2 regions of the Robertmurraya sp. DFI.2.37 genome follow, and region 1 is predicted to be linked to the other one. Evidence: riboswitches for the same ligand, from Rfam matches in the RefSeq annotation. Region 1 holds a riboswitch; the other holds the start of a gene.
What was found. Region 1 has a riboswitch for FMN ahead of PZE06_RS05735 (ECF transporter S component). Riboswitches for the same ligand answer to the same signal wherever they lie in the genome.
Positions count from the first base shown of each region.

Region 2: linked by a shared signal. The riboswitch ahead of ribD (bifunctional diaminohydroxyphosphoribosylaminopyrimidine deaminase/5-amino-6-(5-phosphoribosylamino)uracil reductase RibD) and the one ahead of PZE06_RS05735 (ECF transporter S component) in region 1 are both predicted to bind FMN.

Region 1 covers NZ_JARGEJ010000007.1:27,335-43,086, forward strand. The annotation lists gene PZE06_RS29835 (GerMN domain-containing protein) at 1-976, shown strand, start outside; gene PZE06_RS05720 (M23 family metallopeptidase) at 1,523-2,545, shown strand; gene serA (phosphoglycerate dehydrogenase) at 2,591-4,165, opposite strand; gene PZE06_RS05730 (manganese-dependent inorganic pyrophosphatase) at 4,335-5,267, opposite strand; FMN riboswitch at 5,452-5,634, shown strand; gene PZE06_RS05735 (ECF transporter S component) at 5,982-6,560, shown strand; gene PZE06_RS05740 (ferredoxin) at 6,845-7,093, opposite strand; gene PZE06_RS05745 (YpbB family protein) at 7,386-8,447, shown strand; gene PZE06_RS05750 (RecQ family ATP-dependent DNA helicase) at 8,437-9,915, shown strand; gene PZE06_RS05755 (CPBP family intramembrane glutamic endopeptidase) at 9,926-10,528, shown strand; gene PZE06_RS05760 (LysM peptidoglycan-binding domain-containing protein) at 10,525-11,178, shown strand; gene PZE06_RS05765 (YpbF family protein) at 11,351-11,809, shown strand; gene PZE06_RS05770 (manganese catalase family protein) at 11,859-12,428, opposite strand; gene PZE06_RS05775 (spore coat protein CotJB) at 12,463-12,726, opposite strand; gene PZE06_RS05780 (spore coat associated protein CotJA) at 12,723-12,953, opposite strand; gene PZE06_RS05785 (CBS domain-containing protein) at 13,098-13,730, shown strand; gene PZE06_RS05790 (metallophosphoesterase) at 13,868-14,662, shown strand; gene PZE06_RS05795 (genetic competence negative regulator) at 14,730-15,311, shown strand; gene PZE06_RS05800 (Glu/Leu/Phe/Val family dehydrogenase) at 15,686-15,752, shown strand, end outside.
Region 2 covers NZ_JARGEJ010000009.1:6,608-22,359, forward strand. The annotation lists gene PZE06_RS06985 (DUF1538 domain-containing protein) at 1-301, opposite strand, end outside; gene PZE06_RS06990 (type II restriction enzyme) at 553-1,839, opposite strand; gene PZE06_RS06995 (DNA adenine methylase) at 1,817-2,683, opposite strand; gene PZE06_RS07000 (GNAT family N-acetyltransferase) at 2,860-3,309, shown strand; FMN riboswitch at 3,377-3,522, shown strand; gene ribD (bifunctional diaminohydroxyphosphoribosylaminopyrimidine deaminase/5-amino-6-(5-phosphoribosylamino)uracil reductase RibD) at 3,655-4,752, shown strand; gene ribE (riboflavin synthase) at 4,755-5,393, shown strand; gene PZE06_RS07015 (bifunctional 3,4-dihydroxy-2-butanone-4-phosphate synthase/GTP cyclohydrolase II) at 5,422-6,618, shown strand; gene ribH (6,7-dimethyl-8-ribityllumazine synthase) at 6,672-7,139, shown strand; gene PZE06_RS07025 (YhgE/Pip domain-containing protein) at 7,316-9,139, opposite strand; gene PZE06_RS07030 (efflux RND transporter permease subunit) at 9,142-11,199, opposite strand; gene PZE06_RS07035 (TetR/AcrR family transcriptional regulator) at 11,660-12,226, shown strand; gene argH (argininosuccinate lyase) at 12,709-14,232, opposite strand; gene PZE06_RS07045 (creatininase family protein) at 14,256-14,990, opposite strand; gene PZE06_RS07050 (ABC transporter permease) at 15,003-15,752, opposite strand, start outside.

The sequences.
Region 1 (15,752 bases):
GCAAGCTGAACGATCAGAAATGAATATAATCAAAGATGAGGATGCAGGTGTCGTTTATGACAGTGCAGTTGAGGAAAAGCAAGATATCCCTACTAATGATGAGGCTACTGAAGAAGGAGTGACTTCTTCAATCACTGATATTAAGCAAGAGTACACTGCCGTATATGCTGAAGATGTAAATGGTGCGGAAGAAAATACACTTACTTTTGCGATACCAGATGAGCAAAATCAAATTATCGTACCTATAACTGTACTCATCCCAAAGGAGAAGGGAAAGTCTCTTTTTGAGCAGTATACAGAGACAATGGCAAAGTTACATGAAAAGGAATGGGGACTTGCGGAGACGTTCCCATTAAAAAATGTGGAACTATCGGTCATCAAAGATGATATTTTAAAGGTGAATGTTCCAAGTGGTCAAACCTATCAAGGTTCTGCAAACGAAATAGCTTTTACTTCTGTTATTAAGAAAACTGCTAAATCTTTAGGGTTAACGGGAATTGAATTATATACAGATAATCAACCAGGAATTGAATTGGGGAATGAAGGGGAACTCCCTGGCTTAGATCTTTCGGATGATGGAAATTATGCTTACTACTTTTACTATTCAAATGTGAATCCAGAAGTCCCTTATTTAGTTCCGTATGAAAAATCATTCACGAATATTGAAGCGGCATTAAATGCAATGAAGGAAAATGTTGATACTCATCAGTTAAGTGCGTCGATCCCTCAAAATATTGATATTGAAGAAATACACGGGGAGAAGGGGATGTTAACCCTACAGCTAAATGAAGATTCTGATATGACTAGCACAAAAACAATCCTTCAGACAATTGAAGCAATCTTACTAACAGCGAAAGAGTTTAATTATAATAAAGTAAAAATTGAGTATAGTAAACTTGAGAAAATTGGAAAATTCGTCTTTAATGAGGAAATAAATGTTCCGATTGCTCCTAATAAAAGAGAAATATTAAATTAAGATCTCTAAAGGCTGATTTTTTGTCTTAGTTTGTAAGACGTCTCATTATTTGAGCTGAAAATGTCTGTCTTGCGGCGTAAGTGACAAGTTTATAGGTGTGGGGGGCACTATTTGAAGTACCCTGTAAAAAAACAAGTGAGCTAATGGCCCACTTGTTTTTTTGAGATAAATATTGTTCCAAAAGTAAATTAGAACTGAGTTATTAACCGATACCTTTCCTTAGGATGCGTTAATGTGTAGCAATGATTTAGGGGGCGCAACCTATTCTTACATAGTCATACTTTATGCCTGCTAAAAAGATTAGTTTAACTTCAAAGAAATGAACTTTCGACAACCCATTTTTTTGTAATTGGACCGAAATCAATAATTTTTGTATAAAAAAACGAAAACTATCCAAATAATAACAAATGTCTTTCTAAAAAAGAATTTTACATAGCGAGGAGAGGATTTGACAGGTTTTTCATTTTACTCCGCTTAATTAGTAGTTCTAACAACGTACAAGCTGTCATATCGTGTAGGGAAAAGCTCAAATTAAGGAGGATTCTAATGAGAGACTTTGCAAAGCGTTTGTTAATTGCTGGGATTATGGCCTTTTTTATAAGCCTGTTATTTATAGGAGGAAAAAATATTCAAGCAGAGACAATAGATATAAAGGAAGCCGCAGCACATTGGATGTGGCCGGCGGATGGGATTGTAACCGATACATACGGAACACGGAATGGACAGCATAAAGGAATTGATATAGCAGGAGGATTAGGAACACCGATTTATGTAGTAGATGAAGGAACGGTTAGTAGATCCTATTATTCAAGCTCATATGGTCATGTCGTATTTGTAAAACACCCAAATAATTTTGAAACGGTTTATGCCCATCTTAGGAAACGAAATGTAAGTGAGGGTCAGAGTGTTAAACAAGGGGACATTATTGGGGAAATGGGCAGCACGGGTCGTTCTTCAGGAGTACATCTACATTTCGAAATACATAAAAAAGAATGGACGGTTAATAAAGAGAACTCGCTCAACCCTGTAGCCATTCTTGGAGAAGTTGGTGTAGGAGAAACCGTTCAAGCAATGGTACAGCAAAAGGAGCATGTTGAGGTTGCAGGAGTGATGGAGGAAACGGATGCTATAGGCGAAGCAGATGAAGCTTTAAATGAGGATATAGCAAAATATTTACTCACTGACGATTATCAATTATTAGTTAGTGAGGAAAAAGATTTGGAAGATGAGATAGAGAGTACGAAAAGCAAGGAATATAAAGAGGAAGAAACGAAGGGTGTTATTCACGTCGTTCAAAGTGGAGATACTTTATGGGAATTAGCGGAAAAATACGAATCGTCCGTTGTTACGATTATGGAATCGAACCAATTAGTAAATGATGTAATTCTTCCAGAGCAAGAATTAATCATTGAAGAACCCTCTGAAGAGCAATATATTGTTAAACAAGGGGATTCATTAACTAGTATCGCAGAGGAAGTTCATTTATCAGTTGAAGAACTGATGGAGATCAATCATTTAAGCAGTGAAATAATTCAGCCACAGCAAATTTTAACGATTAAGCAGCAATAAACAATCGGAGGAGTTTTTTCCTCCGATCGATAGATATGAATAAGTTTAAAGAGTAATTTGATTCATTAAAACGATGTCGTCTAGTTCAGATAGTAATTGGAGAGCGGTCGAGTCCAGTGGTTTGTCAAAAGACAGCACCATTATAGCTTCTCCACCTACTTCTTTTCGACCTACTTGCATAGTCGCAATATTGATGGCGAGATCACCTAATATTTTACCAACACGGCCAATGACACCGGGGCGATCCATATGTTGGATGTATAATAAATTTCCTTCTGGATGGAAATCAATATTAAAGTCATTCATATGAACGATCCGCGGACCATAATGATCAATATAAGTACCTCTTAATGAAAATTGTCTATTTTCAATCTTGGCTGTAACGGTAATACAATTTGCATATCCAAAAGAGTTTGTTGAAATTTTCTCTCCGACGGTTATGCCTCGCTCCTTTGCGGTCAGCAGGGCATTTACTTCGTTGACATGTACGTCAATACGGTTTTTAAAGAAACCAGATAATAGCGCTTTTGTTAAATATGAGGTTTCGAGTTCAGTGACGCTACCGGCGTAATTGATTGATAACTCCTCGATCCCTTCTTTTACACATTGTGATAAGATCGAGCCCAGCTGTTTTGATAAATGGTGAAACGGTTGAATCTTATCATAAATATCCTTAGACATTGCTGGAAGATTAATGGAATTTGTAACTGGACGATCTTCAAAATAGGTTCTTACTTCTTTAGCGACTTGTGTTGCCACATTTAATTGGGCTTCTTTCGTGGAAGCACCTAAATGTGGAGTGACGATGACATTATCAAATTTTAGAAGGGGATGCTCTCCAGGAGGCTCCTCTTCAAAAACATCCAAAGCAGCTCCACCAACATGGCCGTTTCCGAGATAGACAGCTAATGCCTGCTCATCGATTATGCCACCGCGGGCACAGTTAAGGAAATAGACCCCTTTTTTTGTTTTTTTAATGGCTGTTTCATTTATCAAGCCTTTTGTTTCTTTCGTAAGAGGAGTATGTACAGTAATGATATCCGCCTGTTCCAGTACTTGTTCAAGAGTACAGCTCTCAACATTAATACTATGGGCTCTTTCTTTTGTAAGAAACGGATCAAAAACAAGCACTGTCATTCCAAATACTTTTGCGCGTTTTGCTATTTCTGTTCCAATTCTCCCTAAGCCTATAATTCCTAAAGCTTTCCCATTTAGTTCATTTCCAACGAAAGCATTCCTGTTCCATTCTAAATTTTTGACAGATGCGTGCGCTTGAGGGATGTTGCGAATTAATGAAGCCATCATTGCAAAAGTATGTTCAGCAGTTGAAATGGTGTTTCCGTCCGGTGCGTTGACGACAATAATTCCGCGTTTTGTTGCCGCGTTAACATCTATATTATCAACGCCTACTCCCGCTCGTGCAATGATTTTTAATTGAGGCATTTTTTTTAGGAGTTCTTCGGTTACTTTTGTAGCACTTCTTACAAGTAAAGCATCGATTGTCTCTAATTCAACATCTGTGTCTGTTACTTTTTTTTCAATTACTTGAGCATCTGCATAGTCTAATAATGGCTGTAAGCCTTCTGCGTTAATCGCATCGGCTACTAAAACTCGATACATTTGAACATCTCCTACCAATTATCAATTTTCTGATTATTTTACAAAACGAATATTAATCTGTCAATGAGGAATTAATGTTCGTTATCATAAGAAAACGCTTACTTGGGGTATGTGTCACAAATAAATAAGAATCGCAGGCAATAGCGTCTGCGATTCTTATTTATTTGATTTATCTTTTATTAAATACATCCGTTAAAACAGGTACAATTTGTTTTTTGCGGGAAACAACCCCTTTTAATAAGGCGGTATGATTCTCTAATTTCACACCGTAGGCTTCTTCGACAGCATCAGCTGAGCGACCAAGAGCAATAGCAGTAGAATCACTATTTAATATGTCCGTGATGACAAAGACAAATAAATCTAAGCTCTTATCAGCGATGACAGCTTGAAGAGCCGATTCGATTTCAGCTTGCCTGGAGAGAACATCTTGGATATCCACAGTATTAACCTGAGCAACTTCAACTTTACTATTGCCCATTTGGAACTCTTTTGCATCGAGGGAGATGAGCTGTTCAACTGATTTTTTGCTTAAGTCAGCACCAGCTTTAAGCATGTCTAAACCATATTTTTCTGGATTTACTCCTGCGATTTGAGCTAGTTCATGTGCCGCTTGAATGTCTTCATCTGTGCAAGTAGGAGATTTAAATAATAAAGAATCGGAAATAATTGCCGATAGCATTAGTCCGGCTATATTTTTTTCAATTTCTACATTATTTTCTTTAAACAGTTTCTTCAGAATCGTCGCAGTACAACCGACTGGCTCAGCTCGATAGTAGAGCGGTTCACTTGTTTCAAAATTAGCTATTCTGTGGTGATCAATAACTTCTAAAACACGTACATCATTAATGTCGTCTGCACTCTGTTGTCGCTCGTTATGGTCGACTAAGATAACACTGCTTGCTTCAGCTGATACGGATTGAACAAATCGCGGAACTTCTTGCTCAAATGTTTTTAGAGCGAACTCAGTTTCTCCGTTAATCTCACCTAAGCGGATAGGCTCGGTATTCAAGCCAAGTTGATTTTTTAAGTAAGAATATGCAATGCTTGAGCAAATGGTATCCGTATCCGGATTTTTGTGACCGAAAATAAGTATTTTATCCATTTTTATCTCCTTCTATATAAATGTTTATGTTTTTTTCTGAGGCGATAAAATGCCTATCTTTTTATGAAATTACTATTATAATTTACCATAAAATCGGTGAAAATAACAAAAAATATCGAGCATAAGGTTAACTTCTTCACAAAGTTGCTTCAGTACGCTATAATAATGGTGTAATTAAATATTGGTCTATCTTCGGGGCAGGGTGTAATTCCCGACCGGCGGTAATGAGAGTTAGTCTCTGAGCCCGCGAGCCAATTATAAGCATAAGTGAATTTAAGAAGTTTCTTCTTGAGCTTAACGAAATGCTTTGGCAGGATTTGGTGCAATTCCAAAGCCGACAGTATAGTCTGGATGGGAGAAGATGGAGGTTCTGCAAGCGTTCAAATTTGCTAGTTTGAATGTTTATTAAGCGTGCCGTTTTATTCTCCCTCAAGTAAACTTGGGGGAGTTTGTTTTTGGAGGGAATATTCAAGATGTAAAACATCTAGCCATTTCGAAATAATGCGATAAAAACGAGCATTAATCCATAGATTTTTTCACTGGAGTTTATCTTCCAGAAGAACGAATTGGTTGTGCATTTTTTCACTTTATTTATTGAGAAATGGATTCAACTAGGTTGTGAGCATCTTGTTGTTCTTTATCAATGGGTATAGCTTAATAACGCTGAACCTTTCTTCTTTAGGAGAGATGGATCCCTTAAAAGGAGAGAGGAAAATGAAGAAGTACGACATCAAAGCTTTAGTTTCAATCGGAATGTTAAGTAGTATCGGATTTGTTCTGATGCTTCTAAACTTTCCATTACCACCTTTTCCAAAATTTTTAATGGTCGATTTTAGTGATATTCCAGCTTTAATCGCTGCATTGATTTTTGGACCAGTTGCTGGGATATTGGTTGAATTATTTAAAAATGTATTGGATTATATTTTGACAAGCAGTGATACCGGTATTCCAGTTGGCCATTTTTCAAATTTCGTGGCAGGAGTTCTATTCGTCATTCCAACATACTATATTTATGAAAAATTAAAAACGAAAAAAGGAATGACCTACGCATTAATTGTTGGAACGATATTGATGGCTGTTGTCATGAGTGTATTAAATTACTTTGTTATCCTACCAGCCTATACAATGTTTATGGGGTTCCCGGCAATGTCCGGTGAGGAAACAAGGCAAATGATTGTCGCCGGTATACTTCCATTCAATATTGTTAAAGGGATTTTAATATCAATCGTTTTTATGCTTCTCTTTACTAGAATGAGTACTTGGATTGGAAAGCAGAGAGCATATCGAATATAAATAAAAAATAACAGAGAAAAGCTCATGCCTTTAAAAGAAAAACTCCTCTCACAAAAAAGAGAGGAGTTTTTCTTTTGTTTCCGAAATATCGATTGCTTCGATGAAACACTCTTTCAAGTGGTTAATCTGATCGGTGCAAGTAGCCAAAGCCTAACAAACTTTAGATATTTACTGCTTACGATTAGTCGGCCAAGAATTGCTATCACAATTAAGGCTTCCTATATCGAAAGGACAGCCCCTTCTAGTTAGAAACGGCACGAGTTGACCCTTGCGCTTGCTTACTTCTATTCAAACTTTAATGGATCTCCATCAAATGGTTCGTCTGCAATTTTAATGGAATCAGTTGGACAGCCTTCAAAAGCATCCATCATATCGTCTATTAAAACATCTGGAATTTCAACAATTCCTTCGTTATCATCAAGCGTTACAAATGCGATACCCTCATCATCATAATCGTAAATATCTGGCGCAGCAGCTCCGCAAGCCCCACATGCGATGCATGTTTCTTTGTCAACAATTGTATATTTTGCCATGTAAAAACCTCCCAATGAATTAAACATTTATTTTCATACATTTCATAAAAGCTTCTGAAACGTATTCCCTCATTCTTTATTGTAAAACTGTATGAGTAACATTTCAATAAAAAAATAATGAGAATGCTTATCATAACAACGTTTTGGAACGGAATAGGAGCCTTTATTTCATTTTCATGTTAAAATAAATAGGGAAACACGTCGAATTATGATATATAAGAATACCGTTAAAAACGTGTTGTTGCTCTCTCGTGAGGAACTTTTTTTCAAAATATAGTAATAGGGTGATAGGATGCCAACTCGATTTATATATTTTGTTGTTCTTTTCTGTTTACATAAAATAAATGACGAGAGAACTATATACTCTTTATATCATCTCCTATCTGGAAAGAAATCTTTCCAGACGATACAAGATGCCCATCTTTTCCAAATTGCGCAATTTTATAAAACATGTGATTTCTTAACAAGAAAGCAATTTGATGAGATCATTGAGGAGCTTGAAAAACAAAATTTAGTTACGGCAACGAATGAGCAGTATTATAAGCTTACAAGAGATGGTTTAACCTATATGAAAAAAGAGTCTGAAAATCATCCGTTTTTATCCTATTTGAACGGTTGGGATTACCAATACGCTAATATCTTTTGGCAGAGGATCTCGTTATTGGTTCAAGTAACTTCACATTTGGCTAACCAAGATCGAAATTATATTCCCATCCAGCGAAAGAAACCTTTGCTCAAATGGTTGAAAAATTATCTTCTCCATAATCGATTTAATCGCAAAGAACTTAGCGATCGCTTATATCATGAGCTCATTCATGTTTTGGAAGATTGCCGAGAAATCGATCCAAGTGTTTTTGTCATTCGTTTAACTGGATTTGAGACAATTGGTTTGACAGAAAAACAGGCATGTGAGTCCTTAAAAATAGAGCAAACCCTGTATCATTTTCAATTTCAGGCATTGTTACATTATATTTTGTTTAGAATTCAAAAAGAACCGAAAACATTCATGTTGTTAGCATCGCTTATAACAGATATTGAAACAAATCTTCTTTTAACAGATACAAGTAAGAAAACGTTGGTACTCTTAAATAAAGGATTTTCACTCGAACAAATCGCTCAAATCAGAAAATTGAAAGTTAGTACAATACAGGATCATATTGTTGAACTTGCCCTGCAAATGAATTCATTTCAAATTGAACCGTTTGTAGGGAAGGAAAAAATAAAACTGATTACGGCTGCGCATAAACAGGCAACTTCTAAACAATTGAAACAGATCCGTGAATTGGTTCCAGAAGCAACCTATTTTCAAATCCGATTAGTTTTGACTAGGCTTGGTGAAGATAATGAATTTTGAGCTAGAGAAAAAATTGCAGGAACATTTCAGCTTTTCTGCGTTTCGCCCCGGACAGAAAGAGGTTGTGTCATCTGTACTAAATAAGAAAAATACGATTGCTGTTTTACCTACTGGCACAGGGAAGTCATTGTGCTATCAGCTTCCAGGATATGTACTTTCAGGTATCGTTGTGATCATTTCACCACTTTTGTCGCTCATGCAAGATCAGGTCGAGCAAATGCATATGCAAGGAGAAAAAAGAGTAATAGCGCTCAATTCATTTTTAACTGGCGCAGACAGAAGCAAAGCTTTACGTCAGCTAAACAAATATAAATTTATTTACATTTCCCCTGAAATGTTAAACCTTGATGAAATAAAACAAAGGTTGCAAGGCTTGCCGATTTCTTTGTTTGTGATCGACGAAGCTCATTGTATTTCACAATGGGGATATGATTTTCGTCCAGATTATATGAAGCTGGGAACAATAAGAGAGCAACTTGGTAATCCACTTACATTAGCTTTGACAGCAACAGCTACGAAAGAAGTAGTTACAGATATTGCCCAAGTATTAAAACTAACTTCTTGGGATGAACATATTTTTTCAATGGATCGTCCCAATATTGCGATTAAGGTAGAGCAAGTGGCTGCTCCTGAGGAAAAGGAACATCACCTGATAAAGTTGCTTTCGTCTCTTCAAGGACCAGGTATTATTTATTTTTCCAGTCGCAAAAAGGCAGAAGCGCTAGTTGAACGATTAAAGGCAGATGGTTTTCATAAAGTTATGGCTTATCATGGGGGAATCGATCAGGAAAGCCGTATCCTTATTCAACAGCAATTTATCCATGGACAACTCGATTTAATTTGTGCAACCAGTGCATTCGGTATGGGTGTAAATAAAGAAGACATCCGCTTTGTCATTCACTATCACATGCCCTTGCAAATGGAATCTTATATACAAGAAATTGGTCGTGCTGGTCGAGATGGAAAAAAAAGCTTAGCGATATTACTATATTCACCAGGAGATGAGGCACTATCCTATCACTTGGTGGAAAATGAACTTCCAAATGTGGTTCAGATTGATTGGATTAGCCAATGGATGAAATCGAAGAACCGAAGTGAAGAAGAAATGCGGGCACTTGTTGGGTTAAATGATATTCAATGGCGCTTAATAAGTGATTTCTTTGAAAATCTTGAAAACACCGGTGCTTTGGACTCGTCAATAGAGAAGTTCAAGCTCTTTGTTGAAGAGAGAACGCGACTAAAAAGAAAAAAGATTGAGGAAATCAAGAATTGGATACACTCTTGCCAATGCCGAAGAGAAAATATCTTGAATTATTTTGGTGAAAAAAAGAAAAGAACGATTAAGGATTGCTGTGATGTGTGTGGCATCAATTTAGACCAGTTTCAAAAAAGAGATGAAGATGCGGCCAATTTTTCTTTCTCATTTGATTGGAGAGCCTATTTATCCAGCATTTTATTAAAAGGGTGAGCGTGTAAACATGAAAAATAAATATACGGAAATAGTTCAGGAGTTAAGCGATCGGGAAATCACGTTTCACCTAATAGCAACCCAAGTACTGCTACTAGTAATGGCGCTAGTAATAGGGTTTTTTTTGTTTGATGATTTTTCATCATTTTGGGAGTTGTTTATTTGGGATGATAAGAAAATTTGGTATGTTGGCGTTGGGGCTGGATTAGCCATTGTCGCATTGGACCTCCTGCTGATGAAGGTGCTGCCACCTTCCTATTATGACGATGGCGGCTTGAATAAGCGAATGTTTAAAAATAGAACTGTGTGGCAAATTGCCGGAATTGCTGCAATGGTTGCAGTCAGTGAAGAAATATTATTTAGAGGTGTGCTCCAAACCCATTTTGGACTAGTTGTCACAAGTCTTTTGTTTGCATTAATTCATTACCGATACTTGTTTAACAAATTTCTTTTCGTAAATATTTTACTTCTTAGTTTTTTTATTGGTTACATTTATATGATGACAGAGAATTTGCTTGTCACGATTGTTTTGCATTTTATTGTTGATTTTTTATTAGGATTAGCCGTTCGCAACGATAAACAACCACCTCATGAACAGGAGGGAATGATATGAATAAAGAAGAGCCGTACCGTGATCAGGCGGAACGTTTAAGAAAGAGAATTAGTAAAAAAGAGGAATCTGAAACGATTAATGATTCATCGCAGGAACTGCCGCCAAGAAGCAGGGTTCATTATCAAAAGGCAAAAAGAACAAAGGTGAAGTTAAAATATCCTCTGATTCGATTATTAGCTATTTTTTTCATTCTCCTACCAATTGTGAGCTTTAGCATTTATTCTATTAATGAAAGCAAATCGAATCGTTCTGCATCTGTTGATCATCCTTTAGCAGGAAATATTGAGGCGGTTGATGTTAAAAATGATGAGCCAAGCGAACAGGGAATGGAAGAAGAACGAACGGGTGTTGACCTCGATGAAGATTTGCCGGAAATAGAAGAAGATGAAGTAGTTGGGGAGCCAGAATCGGAAAAAGTTGAACCGGTGAAGGTGGATAGTACGCTTCCAGAGAAGGAATCTCCTAATGATAAAGCACCTGTGAAAGAAGAGATTATTTACCATACAGTACAAACTGGAGAAACGCTCTTCCGAATTTCAATGAAATATTATCAATCACAATCAGGAATTGAAATCATTAGAGAAGCAAATGGGATCCAAGGAAATGAGATCCGGATTGGACAAACTTTGAAAATACCGATAGAACAGTAGGGATTAAAGACGATGTTATGGTTGAAGTAACATCGTCTTTTTTTGTTTAGCAGTGAGCTAAATATCAATAGATCAATATAATCGCTATGTTTTAAATCATAACTAGAAGGACAAGATCATATATTTTTATAAATAGCATGACGAGGAATTGTTTAGAATGGGGAGGAAGTTAATGGAAACATCGATTAAAATGCTTGATGAGAGAACCGATAAGGCAACGAAGCAAATGCTCCAAAAGGTAGTGGAGCGAAAAAGAAAATTTGATGCTTTTACATTCAGGCATTTCCTTGTTATTTGGTTAACGATATTTTCAGCTTTTATCTACCTCTTCATCTTATATAAAACGTTGGTAATCCCGTATTCGTATTCCTTTGCAGCCATGTTTTCAGCATTTCTGGCTCAGACCTATAATTTGTACGCCCTTATTTTTATTTTTGGATTGTACGGTTTGATGAATTTGTTAAAAGAGAAGAAGGATAAGGCGGAAAAGGAATACCATGCGTTGCGTTGTGAAATTATTGATAAGAGCAAGGATCTATGGAAACAGGAGGACGCGTGGAGAAATCGTCATCTTGTTTTTGAAATGATGAAAAAGAATTACGATATCAATCTTTATCATGAAAATAAATAAACACTTATCCAAGGGTAAGAGGCAGGGATTTTGCCGCTGCCTCGAAAGATTAAAAGAATTTCTTTTTATCGCGCTCGTCTTTGAGAATTTCGACAGCTTCTCTGAAACGTTGAGAATGGACAATTTCTCGTTCTCTTAAAAACCTCAATCCATCATTTAAATCCGGGTCATCGCTCACATTAATGATCCATTGGTAAGTGGCTCGCGCTTTTTCTTCAGCGGCGATATCTTCATATAGATCTGCAATTGGGTCTCCCTTTGCTTGAATATAGCTAGAAGTCCATGGAACTCCAGCAGCATTGTGATAAAAGAGGGCATTATCATGATTGACATAGTGGTCACCAAGTCCAGCAGCTTTCATTTGTTCAGGAGTCGCATCTTTCGTAAGTTTATAAATCATGGTAGCAATCATTTCTAAATGGGCAAACTCTTCTGTGCCAATGTCCGTAAGTAAACCGATTACTTTGTCTGGAATCGAGTAGCGCTGATTTAAATACCTGAGTGCGGCAGATAATTCTCCATCTGCCCCCCCATACTGTTCAATAAGAAATTTGGCGAGCATTGGATTACATGTGCTGACTTTAACAGGGTATTGGAGCTTTTTTTCATAGATCCACATATTCTATCCCTCCTATTTTTCAAGTGTTGAAGTTTTATAGCTGCCATGGCCAAGGAGAGTCATCCCAATCCCATGGTTGCCCAGAATAACTATGTCCGAATTGCATTAAAGGTCCATACACGGCTTCGACTGCTTTTCTTAACTTTTTCCTTTCCTTTACATAGTGATTAAATTGATTAATCGCTTCTAAATCGTTGTTATGAGTATCTAAGTATAAGCTTAGCTCTACCAGCACAAAATCAACTGCTTGAAGTTGTTCCATGAGTTCATAAAACTCCGGTGGCAATTGTTTTTTCATGAGGGTTTGCCTCCCTTAGCTAATTCTCTGGCATTGTAATAAGGATCATATAGAGGCTTCCAAAGTGTTCCAGCTCTTAATGCTTCCATTGGAGTGAATTGAGGGAAATTATTTGGTTGAAATCCTATATATAAATGTGGTGGAGTTGAGTAGCTTTTTACCTTGATAGGTTTACAAGGATCAAATGGACTTACATAAGGGGAATAGGTTTTATTAGGTGTAAACATAGTTGCCCTCCTTTTATAGATATATCATTCAATTTTATGAAAAAAAACGACAGACATGACAGTTATTTTCACGAAAAGGAAAGGAGTTCTTTTTGATTTTGTAGAATATATTAATAGTGTACATATTAAATCGGAGGTGAAAAAATGTTTGTAAAGAATATCATGATTCCAAAGCATCAAACATTTACCGTTCAGGCTGATGAACCATTAAGAGCTGCCTTGGACAAATTAGAGGAGCACAAAATAGATGGTCTGCCGGTATTACAAGGTCATCAATATGCCGGCATTGTGACAAGGCATAATCTCTATGAGAATTTTTTTACCTCTAACCAGTCAAGGGAAGAATTTTTAGAAAAAAAGAGCTGTGGTGATATCGCAACATATAGAGATAAATATTTAAAAGGGCAAGAAATTTTTGAGAAAACTCTGCTTGAGTTAAAAGATTTTCCATTGCTTGCAGTTGTTAATGACAAAAATGAATACTTGGGAATTGTGACAAGATTTGATGTATTAGAGCAATTTCAATCCGCTTTTGGTGTCAGAAAATCAGGGGTGAGAATTGCTTTCACCTCGATTGAAACGGAAGGGCGTCTTGCTCGTCTTGCTGATATTGCTCATCAATTTCATGAGCATATCATTTCACTTGTTACATTCGATGAGACGGATAAGCTTGTGCGTAGAATTGTGATGAAAATTGAGAAAAAGGATAATGTTGATAAATTCGTAAAAAAACTTGAGGATTCTGGATTCCGAATTCTTGATATTTATGAAGATTAAATAGTTGTCACCAGTTTTGATAAGCAAGAAAAATGGACCCCTCTCATAGATTGTTATGAGGGGATTTTTTCTATTTTTAATAACTTTATGGTATGATTCCATTAGATTTTAGAAGAAAAGCGTAATCGGGAGGAACTATGGTTTTCATATTTGTTTTCATCATCTTGTCTTTAGCCATCGGGCTTATTATTTATATGTATAAGTTGGCCCATTCTGATCAAGTCCTTTATCAAGAAATTTCATTTGCAAACTTTCCGGATAGCTTTGGTGAAATAAAGCTGTTTTTTATTTCTGATATCCATAAGCGATTGATATCAGAGGATATTGTTACGGAAGTGAAAGGAAAAGTAGACCTAGTGATTATAGGTGGGGACCTTTTAGAAAAAAGGGTGCCAATTGAGCGTGTTGAACAAAATATTAAATTGCTGACGGAAATAGGACCAACCTATTTTGTGTGGGGGAATAATGATTATGAAATTAATCCACGGCTACTGGATGCTGTCCTTTTAAAGTATGGAGTAAAAATCCTCGATAACACGGCAGTCTCCTTCGAATCCGAAGAAGGGGCTCGTTTTGTTTTATTAGGGATTGATGATATTTCAAGAAAAAGAGCTCGTTTAGATTTGGCTTTACAAGACGCTGGTCCAGAAGGGTTTAAAGTTTTGGTAAGTCATGATCCGAAGATTCAAAAACAAATCAAGCGTGAAGATCAAATCGCGCTTGTGTTAAGTGGGCATACACATGGAGGTCAGATTAGAATTTTTGGCATCGGTCCTTATGAAATAGGGAAGTTAAGGAGAACCGAGGAGACAGCAATCCTCGTGAGCAATGGTTACGGTACAACTTCATTGCCGCTGCGCTTAGGTGCCAGCCCCGAGACTCATGTCATTACGTTAAAAAAGGAATGGAAGAATAGCAAAAACCCTAATTAGACGACTCACCATCCCTATTTATTTACATAAACTACATTAAGAGTTGTCACAGTAGGGGGCAAAAAATATGCGCATAGAGCGGTTGAATTATAATAAAATTAAGATCTTCCTTACGTCAGACGATTTAATGGAACGAGGCCTTACAAAAGAGGATATTTGGAAGGATTCCTTAAAATGGCATCAGCTTTTTCACGATATGCTTGAAGAGGCGAGTGATGAGTTTGGTGTTAAAATTGAAGGCTCTGTTGCAGTTGAGATTTTTTCTATGCATGCTCAGGGGATGATTATGATCGTTACGATGGAAGAAGAGGAAGATCAATCCCTACATGATGGGTTTATAGATATGGCTGTTATGGCTAATAATACTGATGAGATACTTTTTGAGTTTAACGATTTTGAGGATGTAATCCAGCTATCGCGACAATTACAGAATTTAAATGTTCGTGGTGGAAGCTTGTACAGTTTCGAACAAAAATATTTTTTATCGTTCAAAGAGGATGCGCTTCGTCAGTCAGATAGCATGATCGCTGTCTTATCGGAATTTGGTGATATTTCGTTAAGAAGTATTCATTGGTTAGAAGAATATGGCCAAAATGTCATGAGCGGCAATGCAATCGAGACGGTGATTGAACACTTTGTAACGAAATAAAAGGAATAAAGGCTTCGATATAAGAGTATTACTCTTATTGGAGTCTTTTTCTGTCTTCTTCGGAAAAGGTGAAACGGCCTTTTTTATCTTAAAAATGATGATGCGATGCGAGCGATTGAAAAAACAAACAATATCGTTACTAATTATTGATGATTGTTTAATTTTGTACAAGTCACAGATTGCTCTTATATGAACTAGAAGTACGCATTTATGAAGTGGACTCATCATTATAACATTAAAATGATAGCGGTTACAATTTTTATTAAATGTGTGTAAAAAAGGCTCTCATTCATCTTGCATTAATTATCCAAAGGTGTATACTTGTGACTGAAAGAGGACAATTATTGAAAGCGATTTTAGGAGGTTTATTTTAGATGGTAGCCGAGAAAGGTACTGAAAATATAAATCATGAAGACAAGCTTGATGTCTTAAAGTCTACTC
Region 2 (15,752 bases), on a different contig from region 1:
AGTCTGGTTCGGCAATTGAAATAAAGAAACCGAGCAGCAAACCGGCAATCATGATAATCCACACTTTGTTTGTCTTTGCTAATGCTTTCCCCATTAGCTGACCAATTGGAGTTATTCCAATATCAACGCCGAATAAAAAGATGGATAAACCGATAATAATCAACATCGCACCAATTGTAAATCGGATAATTAATGTTGGACTATCAAGAGGAGTTAGTGTAAAGTTCAGGATCAAGACAATTACGGTGATCGGAAGGACGGCATATAAAACTTCCTTAAACTTGGAAATTAGAACATTCAAATAGAGCTCATTCCTTTCATGCATTAATTGAGTGTGCTAAGTGACAAAAATAAGTAATGAAGGTCGATTCACAATATGAAAAGGGTATTCGAACTTACTAAAATAGAAGTCTGCTTAACTGACAGATTTCACAAAAGATTCATTTAACTATGAAGAAAAAAATAATCCATCTTTATTATCGCATAAAGATGGATTATCTTAATAATATTATGTCCCTATTTACATCCATGACACTGAATAAAACGTTCATTTTAATAGGTTTCTGGCAATTGTAAGATCCAGTTAATCCAACCCATAACGGTCGATGCCCTTCTGAAATAAGTACTCTCTTTATGAACATTATACAACTGGGAATTTTTCATTATCTCTACGACTCGGGCCTTTTCTGGTAGGCTTCCCTTTTCAAAATACTCGGCTAATACTTGCTTAAAAGGCTCATGGCTAAGAATAGCTTGGGTCAATCTCAAGAATTTTTCTTTTGTCTTCAGCCCCATACTCTCTCTACCAACCCGAGTCAAGCGAAACATCACCTGCTTATTCTCATCCTTGTACGTTTCGATTAAACCAAGATACATACCAGCTCTTGTATAATAGCTCGTTTGCCTTTCATCAAAAGCATAATTTAAGGTAATTTGCTCCTTACTTAGATCATTCTCCACCAATAACCCTAATAAGTCCACAACTCTCATAAATGAATCTGCCTGAGGAAATGGAATCTCGGGCTCTGGAACGATTTGTGCAGAACGAAATACTCTAATAATATCATCTTGTACAATACCTTCATGAGCGATAATAAAATCCTTCTGCTCGACTAGCTTTAATGAATTATAGCGATTCGGGTCAGTAAATTCATATATAAAAAAACTAAAGATATCATTAGAATAGGTAAAGAACACAGGAGTTACCTTTTTATTCGTCTTCTCTTTCCATAAACGGTAAGGATAATAGAGCTGCCTTACCAAAAAATCATCAACCGTCTCATTTTTCGCTTCCACAATCATGAATTGATGTTCACTCTCATAACCACCATCAATTTCGATTTGCGAGTTTTTTATCTCGATAAAACGGTCCATCCCCTGTTTCGTTTGAATATGAAAGCTAAATTCTTTCGATGACATTCTCCCTGAAATCGTTTGGTAGGATGACTCTCCAAGAATCCTTTCCATCATTCCGGTCACATGGGCGCAATGGAGAGCCGAGCTTTCCGAATAAAGATTTGTAGGGTCAATTGTCGTGATCATACTTGGTAAATCTACCTGAATCGGCTTAAGCCTTGAATTATAGCTCACTTTTTCATAAACATTAAATTCTCCAATAATATAGCTAGAGCGAGAGAGAGGTAAAATCGACAAACCATGTTCTTTAAACAACTTTGGCAAATGGCTAAAGTGGTCAAACTTAGCCATCAGCCTTGGCTCTCGAACCTCTTTGATTTCTTTTGCTTGAATTTCAAAAAAGCCCTCCTGCTGAACTTTTTGGAGAATACGGTGCCGATCAAATAAGATCTCCCAAGCTCTATCTGTTTTCGTTTGGCTCATAATTCATCACCAGCACTTCATCAATTTTTCCCCGTTTCGATGCGACAGAATTAATGCTTCTTGTTGCTGCCACAATTTCAATGTGGAACTCCTGATAGATCTCTTTAATAAAGTCTGTCGCTGAATTACTTAATAAAAACTTGCACCCTTTTTTATTTAAGTGGACACAAAGATCGCGCAATCTTATTTGATCTTCTCTTCTAAAACCATCTAAACTATAGCTAGTAAAAGAAGAAGTATCAGATACTGGATCATACGGCGGATCAAAATAGACAAAATCGCCCTCTTTTGCAGCCTCAACTACCTTCTCAAAATCAGTGTTTAAAATCGTGATTTCACTCGTACTTAAGTAATGATGAACAGCGCGAAGCACCGGTTCATTAACAATTTGCGGGTTTTTATACTTTCCAAAAGGGACGTTAAATTGCCCCTTACTATTTACTCGATATAAACCGTTAAAGCATGTTTTATTTAGATAGATCATTCTCGCTGCTTTTTCCACCGGAGAAAGCTTGCTATAGTCTTCCCCATTCCTATCCAGATTACGTATTTCATAAAAATAGTCGCTATTATTGCCATCGTCATGCTTTTGTAATTCTTCAATTAACTCATCTACATGATTCATCACAACTTGATAGACGTTCACAAGTTCAATATTAATATCATTAAAAACAGCCTTCCTCGGCTGTAAATCTAACAGAACTGCTCCCGCCCCAATAAACGGTTCATAGTAAGTATCGATATCAGTTGGGATATATTTTCTAATCTCAGGAAGTAACTGTCGCTTCCCGCCAGCCCATTTCAAAAAAGGCTGAGGTTGTATCTTTTTCACTGCTTTTTCCATGTTGATTACAACTCCTCAAAATACGAACACAAATTCTACAACTTATCATATCATGAACACTTAAACAAAGAAATTGGAAAAGTAACAAGCCCATAAGAGAATATATCATTTTTATTGTGCGTAACTCCGTTCAATCTATGATTTAATAAAACTATAAACTTTGGGGAGCTGAAAACATGAACACGACTGTAATAAATGAACTGAAAACCGTACAAGATTGGAAACAAGCTTTTCCTGTTATGAAACAGCTTAGAACCCACTTAAATGAAGAAGAATATCTGCAACTCATTGGAGAGGCAGCAGAAAAAGAAAACTATAAAATGTTCGCCCTCCTCGAAAATGAAACGATCGTAGCCGTTGCTGGAATCATGCCGATGATTACTCTTTACAACGGAAAATTCATTTGGGTATGCGATTTGGTAACCGATTGCCATCACCGCTCAAAAGGATATGGCGAGGCTCTTCTTAACCATGTACATCAATGGTCAAAGGACAATGGGTATGATGTCATTTCTCTCTCTTCCGGATTACAAAGACATGATGCCCATCGTTTTTACGAAGAAAAAATGGATTATGCAAAAGTAAGTTATGTTTTTTATAAAAAGCTCCGCAAAAATGAACTATAAGGGAACATTGTGTTTCAAATACTTGTTGTCTGAATTTAAATCTGCTATGCTTTCTATAATTGAATAGGATTTCCTTCGGGGTCGGGTGCAATTCCCAACCGGCGGTGATGAGGGGTACCTCTTAGTCCGTGACCCGGTTTCATTCATTTGAAAACGGTGGATTTGGTGAAATTCCAAAGCCGACAGTAAAAGTCTGGATGGGAGAAGGAATGGATTAATTGTTCAAAAATGCTGTTTTTTGACGTTTATTTGTGATGCCTTTTTCTCCCTTACTAACACTATTTAGTAAGGGAGTTTTTGTTACAATGGAGATTTTTTTATAGAAAGGAGCCATTTTTATTTGTAATGAATGATTGTGAATATATGAACATAGCACTTTCTTTAGCTCACGCTACTTTGGGTCAAACAAGTCCCAATCCGAGTGTCGGCGCTGTGTTGGTGAAGGATGGAAGATTAGTAGGCACCGGTGTCCATCTAAAAGCTGGTACTCCTCATGCAGAAGTTCATGCGATTCAAACAGCTGGCAATGATGCAAAAGGCGCAGTCATGTATGTTACTCTAGAGCCTTGTAGCCACTATGGGAAAACCGCACCTTGTGCTGATCTAATCATTCAATCAGGGATTAAAAAAGTATTTATTGCAGCGCTAGACCCAAATCCACTTGTTTCAGGCAAAGGACTTGAAAAGCTAATTCAGGCTGGAATTGAGGTCGAGGTTGGTTTATGCAAAGAAGAAGCTCTAAAGTTAAACGAAAAGTTTTTTCACTTTATTCAAACGAACACTCCATTTGTAACGATCAAAGCTGGCATTTCATTTGATGGCAAAACAGCAAGTAAAACAGGTGATAGTAAATGGATTACTTCCCCTGAATCACGTCAAGATGTCCATAAACTTCGTCATGAGCATGACGGAATTTTAGTAGGAATCAACACGATCCTACAAGATAACCCTCTTTTAACCACCAGACGACCCCAAGGTGGAAAAAATCCCATTCGAATTGTTTTAGATTCAAAACTAAATATGCCAATATCAGCAAATGTCGTACAAGATCGCTCAACAAAAACGATTATTTTTACAGGCAATCAGCATCATATTGCTCGTAAAAAAGAACTAGAAGACTGCGGCATCACCATTGTCGTTCAAGAAAATCCGCAAATTTCCATTAAGGAGGTTTTGAAAACATTAGGTGAATTAAAGCTCATGTCCGTCTTAATCGAAGGTGGTTCAGAAGTACACGCTTCCTTTATAGCAGAAAAGGCCTTCCAACAAATCATTGCCTATATCGCACCAACAATCATTGCTGGGAAAAATGCGATTCCTTTCATAGGAGGGCTTGGCGCTAATTTTGTAAAAGATGGAACACATCTTCAATTCACTGCGGTCGATCAGCTTGGACCAGATCTGAAAATCACGGCAAAACCTCTTGCTAAGGAGGAAACGTAATTATGTTTACTGGAATCATCGAGGAATTGGGCTCGATCCAAAATATTCATGCGAGCAAAAATACGCTCGTACTGACGTTGCAAGGAAGAAAGGTAATGGAAGATTTAAAAATCGGCGACAGTATCGCAGTCAATGGCGTCTGTCTAACAGTGATCGATTTTACCCATACTTCCTTTTCAGTTGATGTCATGCCAGAAACCTATAAAAGCACGTCTTTATCAACGTTGCATAAAGGCTCGTTAGTAAATCTAGAACGGGCACTCACTGCCAACGGCCGTTTAGGAGGGCATTTTGTAACTGGTCATGTAGATGCCGTTGGACAGATTATAAAGCGTGAACATAAAGAAAACGCCATTTACATTGAGCTTACTTTTCCAATTGAATTTGATCATCTCGTTTTAAACAAGGGCTCGATTGCCCTTGATGGGACATCACTCACCGTCTTCGGGAACAGGCATGGCCACTTAACCGTCGCACTGATTCCCCATACAGCGAAGGAAAGTGTGATTGGTCATAAAAAAATCGGCGATCAAGTCAACATTGAATTCGATATGCTCGGAAAATACTTATTTTCCTTTTGGCAATCAAGAGAGGATAGACAACTTTCAATTAACTTCCTCAAAGAAAATGGTTTTCTGTAGATTCACTATGAAAGGGGCAATTAATAGCATGTTCCATACAATTGAAGAAGCAATAGAGGATTTAAAAGCAGGAAAGATGATAATCGTTTGTGATGATGAAGACCGTGAAAATGAAGGTGACTTACTCGGTTTAGCGGAATATGTATCGCCTGCAATGATCAATTTTATGGCTAAAGAGGGACGAGGGCTTATTTGTATGCCCATTACACAATCGATTGCCAAAAGACTAAAGCTTCCGCCAATGGTTGAGCGAAACACCGACCACCATGAGACAGCCTTCACCATCAGTATTGATTATAACAAAACAACAACGGGAATCAGTGCGTTTGAACGGGCATTAACGATTCAAAAAATACTTGATGAACAAATAGCTGCTTACGATTTTAGAAGACCCGGTCATATTTTCCCTCTCATCGCTAAGGAAGATGGAGTTCTGCGTCGCGCAGGTCACACTGAAGCAGCGATTGATTTTGCTCGATTAGCTGATTCCAAGCCGGCAGGCGTCATTTGTGAAATTATGAAAGATGATGGCACAATGGCAAGGGTCAATGATTTAATCGTGATGGCCTCTAAGTTCAATTTAAAAATCGTAACCATTAAAGATCTGATAGAATATCGACTTAAACACGAATCGTTAATAGAGCGTCATGTTGAAATTCAACTTCCAACCGAGTTTGGCGACTTCAAAGCTATCGGGTTTACGAGTAAAACCGATAACAAAGAACATGTCGCTCTTGTAAAAGGAAATATTGACGGAGACGACCCTATTCTAGTCAGGGTTCATTCAGAATGTTTAACAGGTGATGTATTTCACTCTAAGCGCTGCGATTGCGGTCCCCAACTCCATGCTGCCCTCACACAAATTGAAGCAGAGGGGCGTGGCATTCTCCTTTATATGAGACAAGAAGGGCGTGGCATCGGGTTAATTAATAAATTAAAAGCTTATAAACTTCAAGAGCAAGGCTTTGATACCGTTGAAGCAAATCAAAAATTAGGATTTCAAGCTGATCTACGAGACTATGGAATCGGTGCACAAATATTAAGAAATCTCGGAGTTGAAAAACTGCGCTTACTCACAAACAATCCGCGCAAAATTGCCGGTCTTGCTGGCTATGGTTTAACGATCGTGGAGCGAGTTCCTCTTCAACTACCAAGCAATCAAAACAATATTAATTATTTAAAAACAAAACAGGAGAAGCTTGGACATTTACTCATAATTGACTGAGTTCCAATTAATCATACAAACCTAAGCAAACAACCTGAATAGGAGTGGAAAAAATGGCAAAAATACTTGAAGGCAATTTAGTTGGTACTGGATTAAAAATTGGTATTGTGGTCTCTCGTTTTAATGAATTTATTACAGGTAAATTACTTGCAGGCGCTGAGGATGGGTTGATCCGACATGGGGTTAAAGATGAAGACATGACAGTTATGTGGGTTCCAGGAGCTTTTGAAATCCCTCTTGCGGCAAAGAAGCTGGCTGCTCAAGGTAATTATGATGCCATTATCACCCTCGGAACAGTGATAAGAGGAGCGACACCACATTTTGAGTATGTCAGTAATGAAGTAGCGAAAGGCGTCGCTGCGACCGGGATACAAAGCGGTACACCCATTATTTTTGGCGTTCTGACCACAGATACGATTGAACAAGCGATCGAAAGAGCCGGAACAAAAGCCGGCAATAAAGGTTATGAAGCCGCAGTTAGCGCAATTGAAATGGGGAATCTCTTTAAACATTTTAAGTAAGATGTGTGGGCACTCACTCGTCCACGTTTAATCGATTGCTGTGTTTGCAGTTCCCGCAACGAAAAAACAACAAGTGCAAGTGGGGAACATGAATTAATCATTGCCCACTTGCACTTGTTTTTAGTATATTAGGTCCTTCTTAGTTTTACTTCAGTAGCCATGAAAATGAGTTACTATCATTTAAAAAGTTCAAGCAACCGTGCCCAAAAACCTTTTGGTTCTTCTTTCACTTCTTCATCAGCTTCCGGTTCTTCATATTTTATGCTTTCTGTTTTTAAAACAAATTGTACTGAATTTATTTTCTCATTTTTAGGTGACATGAATGAGATAGGTTCAAAATCTGACTTATCGTATTCAGCCATCATTTGGTCAACCTCTTCCCTCATTTGTTCAGGAATATCATCTGTTGCTTCTTTTAATTCCCCTGTACCATCATGAAGTTCACCAACTCCTGCTTCTAACTCTCCAGTTCCTTTCGATAAATCTGCAATTCCACCGTCAAGCTGATCATAAGAGCTTGATAACTGCCCTACTCCGCTTGCATAACCGACTAATCCAGCATGGAACTTCTTATAATTAGAAGCAAGCTCGCCAACCCCTTTTTGTAATTGGGTCAATGAATTTGCCATGTCTGAACCCTCTAATGAGGAAGAAACTCCTTGCGCCATCGCTTCAAGATGAGCTGCCATCTCTACTAGTCCACTGTTAACCTCAGCAAGTGTTGAATTGACCGCAGTAAAAGCAGCTTTTACTGCTGAATAAGTTCCTTTAGCAGTCTGCGCTGCTGTATACGTATCGATTAATTGCTTCAACAGTGCTGGATCAGCATCGCTTCCGTACAGTTCTTGAATTTGCGCTTCAGATATATCGTGCGTTGGGATCGCAATCATCACACGATCTAATGCGTCATAAGCACCAGCATAATGATCTTTTAATGTAGCCAACCCTTTCGATGTATCCCTCAGACTACCAGCTATTTGCAGAAGTCCTCCTTCCAATTGCTTCAAATCGCCAAGATCGATTTCTTCTGTATTGCCAGTAAGCGAACTGTTTAACATGGCAAGCGCTTGTTCAATTTGTTCGGAAGCACGAACTAACTCGGAGGATGATGCTGCAACAGTCTCCATGCCTTCATGATATGCCGCTGATCCCGTGCGTAAATCTTTCACGCCACTGTTTAATTCCTCAACACCATCATTTAATTCTCCAACCCCATTATGAAGCTCATCAATAGCATCGGTTAAAGACTCCATATCATCGACCATTCCGTCAATATCTGGAGAATCGATTGCCATTGATAATGGCACGGCGGAAATGTCTATCCCCTCTAGTTCAAATTTTACAACATCAGCCTCAACGAGTAGTTCTTCTTCTTTCTCAGGCATTACCGTAAAAGTTATTTGTTTATTTTTTCCTGCATTGGCAAGCATACCGTCAGGAGCTTTAATATTGCTATAAATATCTAAGTCTAAAGATAGAGAGACTTGCAACAAATAATTTTCAAAAAATAGCGGGTCTACTTCATTATTTGCAGAAGTGGCAATCCTAATTTGTACACGCCCAGTTTGCCCTGCCAACTCTTCCGGTGCCATTTCTTTTCCATTCAACAGATACGATACGGAAACATCCCATGGCAAAGAGTGGTCATTGATATTGCCTTGATAATAAAACTTTCCTTCTGGGGCCATGAACTCAACTGCACCATTTGTCTGTTCCAATTTCGTTAAATCCGTTAAATTTTTTAAGTCAGAATAAACACCAAAATCAAAGACTTTACCTGCTTTCTCCACATCTAAAATATTGACAACATATAACTCTTGTCTTTCACCAGTAGCGCTTAACTTTCCATAAACCACTTCATCCTTTGAAGAAACTTTCCCTTCTTCCTGGGAGAGTATTTCATCCGACTTACTTGTATTCGTAGCAGCCGTCACAAGAAAGGAAGGAAGCAACAAAAGAATCGCAACAAAGACAAATAAAAATTTCTTTAATCTCCTCATGATCATTGCTCCTTATAATAATTTGCTTTCCAAGTTGTTTTCGTTATTAATTTGTCAAAAATCAGCAGCATAGCAGGGAGGAAGAACACAACTAAAATAAAGGCAAGCAATGCTCCCCGGCCCAATAATAACCCAATGGAGGCAACAATCGGATTCGTTGAAGTAATCCATAAAATGAATCCCACACTTGATAGAATCGATGCAGAAATTCCAATCGAGAATATCTTTTCATCAACCGTTCTTTTTACCGCTTGGAAAACGGTCATTTCCTTCCTATATTCTTTATAGGCATCCGTCAATAAAATCGCATAATCAACTGTCGCGGCAAGCTGAATAATACTAATAAGTAAATATCCCACATATTGAAGCGGCGAATCAGTAAAGTACGGAACAGATAAATTGATCCATACAGCAGTCTGAATTGTAAGAAGCAATATTACTGGAATTGAAAGCGAGCGGAATGTAACAAAAAGAACAAAAGCAACTGTAGCAATCGTTAAAAGATTAACCAACTTATTGTCTTCTTCCACTGTTTTTTTAATGTCGTACAATGTTACGCTTTCTCCAACAAGATAGACACCGTGCTCATATCGCTCATGTGCAGCCTGTTGAATCTTTTCAATTAATTGAAAGGCCTCATTTCCTTCATTCTTCGTTTCAGTTTGCAAAATAATTCGACTGTAATTCTCTGAGTAAAATTGCTCTGTGATAGATGGCTCTAAATACTCGGGTGGTATCGCTGCACTAACTGTGTTTACATAAGCAAGCACACTGGTTACATGCTTCAATTCTTCCAGTTCATGGACCAATTCTTCCTCTTTCGCAATGTCCCCTTTTGGAACAAGTAAAACAATTGGCGTACTTTCCCCAAACTCTTCTTTAATTTTTACGATGTCAGCTCCCGTTCTTGTTGATTCAGGCTGTTCTCCAATCCCATAAGTGAAGTCCGTTTTACTTTGGGCTAAAAAGGCTGGAACAACTAGTAAAAGAACAACGATAAAACTTAACAGCCTTAGTTTGACAACTGCATTTCCAATCTTTTTAAAACTTGGGAGCAGAGGTTTATGCTGTGTTTTATCAATCCATTTATAAAAAATAAGTGTTAACGCTGGTAAAAATACCATGACACTTATAAAGCTAAGCAAGATTCCTTTGACAAGGTTAATACCTAAATCTGAGCCAATTTCAAATTTCATAAAGGACAACGCAATAAACCCAAAAAAGGTCGTTGAGGCACTTGCCGCAATTGCAGAAAATGATTTTTTCATAGCAAGTTCCATCGCTTCGTGTGGATCCGCTACTTTTTTCCGATAATCTTGAAAGCTATGAAGTAGAAAAATAGCATAATCCAATGACACGGCTAGCTGTAATATCGGCGCGACCGATTGAGTAACAAACGAAACCTCACCGAGAAAAAAGTTTGTTCCCATATTAATTAAGACCGAGACTCCAATCGCCGTTAAAAATAACAGCGGCTCAATCCAAGAAGTTGTTGAAATAACCAAAATAAATATGATAATCGGAACTAATAAAAGAGCCGCGTACAATGACTCCTTCCCCGCCATCGTTTGCTGGGTTGCCGTATTTACTGATTCACCAGCAAGTGCATTATCTTCTCCAATTAACTCGTAGATGGCATTCGTAATTTGCACTTCATCACCTGGACGGATACTGAATAAAAATAATGCCGTACCATCTTTATAATAGGTTTCTACCGTTTCCGCATCCGCCATTTCAAGGGGTGATTTAATATCGATTGCATCATCTAACCATGTAACATCAGATACACCATCAATTGCTGCAAGCTCTTCTTTAAAAGAAAGAGCCTCTTGAAGTGTTACATCCTTTACCATCACGCGATTAGATGGAACGCCACCTGAGAATTCCTGTTCCATAATGTCCAATGCAATCGTTGAGCCAGCTTCTTCCGGCAAATAATCCTTCATATCATAATTAACTGACACCGTAAAAAGTGCAAAGGTACAAATAATAGTCAGGATCATAAATGTAATCGCAACGGATTTTTTCTGTTTGATTATTCGTGCTGCAATATTTATCATCCTTCACCTCTCTTGCCATTTTTTTTTATTCACCATATCATTATAGAAACATGGTGTTGTCTATTCAACAATCAGTTTAATAGCATTTGTAATTTTCCCAACATATTCATCAAATCTGTTGGATAAAATAAAAAATTAGATTCAGACGGTTGACCAACGCTCGCTTTCTTTGTTGCTTCTCCTTCTCCAGTGCTCATTACTTATTTTGGTAACTCCGCTCATTGAAAGCCAAACGTTTTCATTCAGTCTGGAGAGAAACGGCTAACTATCACCTTTGGCTTTACCTACACTCTAGTCATACTTTGTTACTTATCGGTATCGATTTTTCGCTCATTTTCTTTCTCTGGAACTTCAGTAATATTCAAGCTCGTGTGAAGCCAAGGTTTCGCACGAAATGAGTAAAAAAACATTTGAACCATTATCGGGTTTAACTAAACGAAAAATTAAGGGGAATTTCACAATGAATGCAAAATTAGACCGCCGAAAAAAATACACGCGGATGGCTTTAAAAGATGGATTAATCAAATTATTACAAGAAAAGCCGATTTCAGCTATTACCGTTAAGGAGATTTGCGGAATCGCTGATATTAATCGCTCCACTTTTTATTCTCATTACTTAGATCACTATGACCTCCTTAATAAAATAGAAGAGGAAATTATTGAGGATATGGCCGGTTACTTAAATGAATGCACTTATGAAAAGGATGAGGATGATCTTTTACTAATTGAGAGACTGTTAGAATACTTCCATTCAAAACATGAAGTCTGTACAACACTTCTAAATGAAAATATGGACACCACCTTCCAAAAAAAAGTGACCATTTTCGCCCATCAGTCTTTCATGAAAAACTGGAGAGCATCTCACACTCTTGATAAAGAGATTGCTGATTATGTCAGCACTTTTATTATTAGCGGTAGCATTGACGTTATTAGAAAATGGTTGAACAACGGAATGGACAAACCGCCTAAAGAAATGGCCGAAGTGATTAGTACGCTGATTAAAAAAGGATTTTCAGGGTTGTTATAAATAAGCTAACGGAAAATCTTGGTTCATTACGAGTAACACTGAAAAACACGCTCAGATTGGATACTGAGCGTGTCAATTCCAACTCGATAATCACCTTACTAATCTTACTTGCCTAGCTTCCGAAAACGCCAAATTAGCACAGGCGAAATCTTCATCCACTCACAGTCTCCCTTTACTTTATCTGTTTGAATGCTTAGTTTTCAAGGTGCTTTCACACAAAACCTTGCTCAAAAAAGAGTGTCATAAGATAGAGGTCTGTGAAACAGAAAACAAGAAAATTGGTCCATGTAACAAGAAGGTGTCCCAAAGGCTTAATTTTTTGGAAAACGCTTATTTGCTAATCTCTATAAAAATGGTTAATTTTCGCTCCAAAGGATGCTTTCATTAGGCGAATCCTTTTTATCTATCATAAAAAAAGCTGATATCAAAAGTCGGTTTTTCATAACCCTTTTGACACAGCTTCTTTCACAGGCACCATCACCTTAATGCTGCGAATTTGTCCACTTCGAGGTAATGTTTTTGACTTTTAAAGCCGCTTTTGACAAATACTCTTTTCTTTCATTCAACCAAAAAATTAAATCACTTTGTTCCCTTTGTCTCACTTCAATCGTTTTTTCCATCCTTGTTGGGCTTGGTCCACCTTCTAAACTACGTATTTGTACAAAATACTCAGGGCTTAAACATTGTTTTAATTCTTCCTCAGATAAGCTAGAGTGTTTGCCGACTATTTTCATAAATTGATTGTTTAGCAGCTCCATCGTTAAAGAATGCAATGTTCTTTCACCACTTCTCATCAATTCTTTAACAGTGGAACTAACAACATGATGCGCCTGCCTGAAAGACAAACCGTCTTTTCTAACAATCGTGTCAGCTAATTCTGTTACATTTGCAAAGCTCTCTTTCGCCCTCTTTAAAAGGACTTCCTTATTTACTTCCATTGTCAATAATACAGAAGTCAACAAATCATAAATTCCGCCTAATTTCTCAACGGCTTTCCAAATATAGGGCTGCATATCATCTTCCGTATCTACAATATCGCCAAAAGGGGTATTATGAACCATTAATAAGACTGTTTGGCAATCTCCCGCCACGCTTGATAACAATGCTCTCATATGCTCCATCGAAACGGGATTTCTTTTTTGTGGCATAATAGAGCTAATCTGCACATATGGAGCAGAAAGGAGAAATGCACCATACTCTTGCGTTCCCCATAGTAGAAAATCCTGCATTGACCTTCCTAAATTCAATGCAGATAATTGAACAGAAGTTGCAGTTTCAGCAATATAATCGGCTCCAGCTACTGCATCCCATGCATTATCAATCATCTCTTCGAATCCTAACAGCTCTTTCATCCGTTCGCGATTAATGGCAAAGCCTGATGTTGTAAGTGCAGCTGCCCCCATACTGCTGCGATTAACCGTTTTAAAAGCTGCCTGCATTCGATGAATATCTCGTGTCAGAATATCTGTCATAGCATTCAAATAATGACTTAATGTAGTTGGCTGTGCCTGCTGTGTATGGGTATAGCCAATCATCACCGTTTCCTTATGCTCAGCCGTTAATGCAATAAGTGCTTCACGCAGTTTTAGTGCCTTTTCAATTAAAACGAGTAGCTTGGTTCGTAACGTCATTCTATAAATGGCGATTCCCATGTCATTTCGACTTCTAGCAATATGGAGATTTCCTGCAATATCTCCCGCCTCTTCGATTAAAGAATGCTCTACTTCAAAAAATAAATCTTCAAACTCTCCCGTGTAACTGCTCATCTTTATCGTTTCAACATCTAGCTTTTGTACGGCTTTCGCAATCTTTTTCGCTTCTGCTTCTTTAATAAGTCCTTGCTCAACCAACATAATTAAATGCGCATAGTGGATTTCTAACATAGAGTCAATAAATTGTGTCTTCGCCTCATCATAAGCTGGTTCAAGTACCATTGACATATACGTTTTGGAAGGAAAGGCTGTTCCTTCCTTCCTGATGACTTGTTCCCTTAGCACTGATTTCATTTTAGTCAATCCCTTCTTGTCTACTAATAGTAAAGCCAATTTTTAATTAACTCGTTTAAATTAGTGCTAGCTTTATGGACAATTTTTCTTCCCTTGTTTTCACTGATTTGTTGAATTAGACCAGTATAACCATCCCATGAAACTGGAGTTCCCTCAACTAGAATATATGGACGCTCCGAAAGCGGAGCTTGTTCCTTAAACTCCTCATCCCCTTGTTCCACTTCCACTAAATCTGGACGAAAAGCTTTAACTGCTGACATTTCATAAGGCCCCCCATGTCCCCGACCTTTTGTTCCCTCAAATCCAATTTCTTTCGCATCATCAACAGCCACCATCTGCCACCAGTTCACCAATAGTATGCTTGCATCAGTATGTTTCCCAGTCACATATTCTGCTACCGTTCGCGATAAGCCCATATTGCCGTCATGGGCATTTAACAGCATAACCTTTTTGATTCCCTGCTCAATAATTCCTACAACAATATCGATTAAATACTCCTGCATGACACCGGGACGAATCGTAATCGTCCCTTTGTACTTATTCGTTTTTCCAGGACAAGCTGTATAAGGTATTGTTGGATAAATGGCTCCACCTAAGCTAGGATCAATCAAATCTGCAAACCCTTTTGCTAGTATAATATCAGTTCCTAAAGGAGAATGAGGGCCATGGTATTCAAAGCTGCCCAAAGGGACTACAGCAAAGGGAGCTTGCTCAAGCAGATGAAGATCTCTTCCGTGAATATCACTTGCTTTCATCATCTTCCCTCCATTTTATATGGCTGCTCCTGCTTTTCCGTCAGTTAATTTTTGTGAGATAAAAAGAACAAGAATGATTAACACTATTTGTAATACTCCGTATGCACATGCAGTTCCAAATTGAAATGCGTACATTTTTTGGAAAATGGCTACTGATAATGGCATCGTTGAAGTACTATAAATTAAGATAGAAGCAACAAATTCACCAATTCCCTGAACAAGAGCGAGCAATGTTCCCGCTAGAATTCCAGAAAAAGCCATTGGCATGACAACCCTTCTAAAGGTATACCACCAATTTGCTCCTAAGCTACGCGCTGCTTCTTCAACTGATTCATCCATTTGCATTAGTGCAGCAGATGTGGAGCGGAATATTAACGGCAAATGCCGGACAAAGTACGCTAATGGCAAAATCCAAAATGTACCAATTAAAACTTGGTTAAAGCTAAAAACAGTAGGTTCACTAAAAGCAGCGATTAAATTAACAGCAACAACAGTACCCGGAAGGGCCCATGGAACCATAATTAAAATATCAAGAAATACTTTCCCTTTAAATTTCATGCGCACAAGTGCATATGCTGCGGCAACACCGAAAAGAATATTGCCTGCCGTTGCGACAAAGCTCATCTGCAAACTATTCCATATTGGGCGCCAAGTACGCTCATCTGTAAATAGATCAATATAATGCTGTAATGTATAGCTTGTCGGGATAATTTGAACAGTCCATTCTCCATCAACTGAAAAGGAAATCAACACAAGCACTAAAAT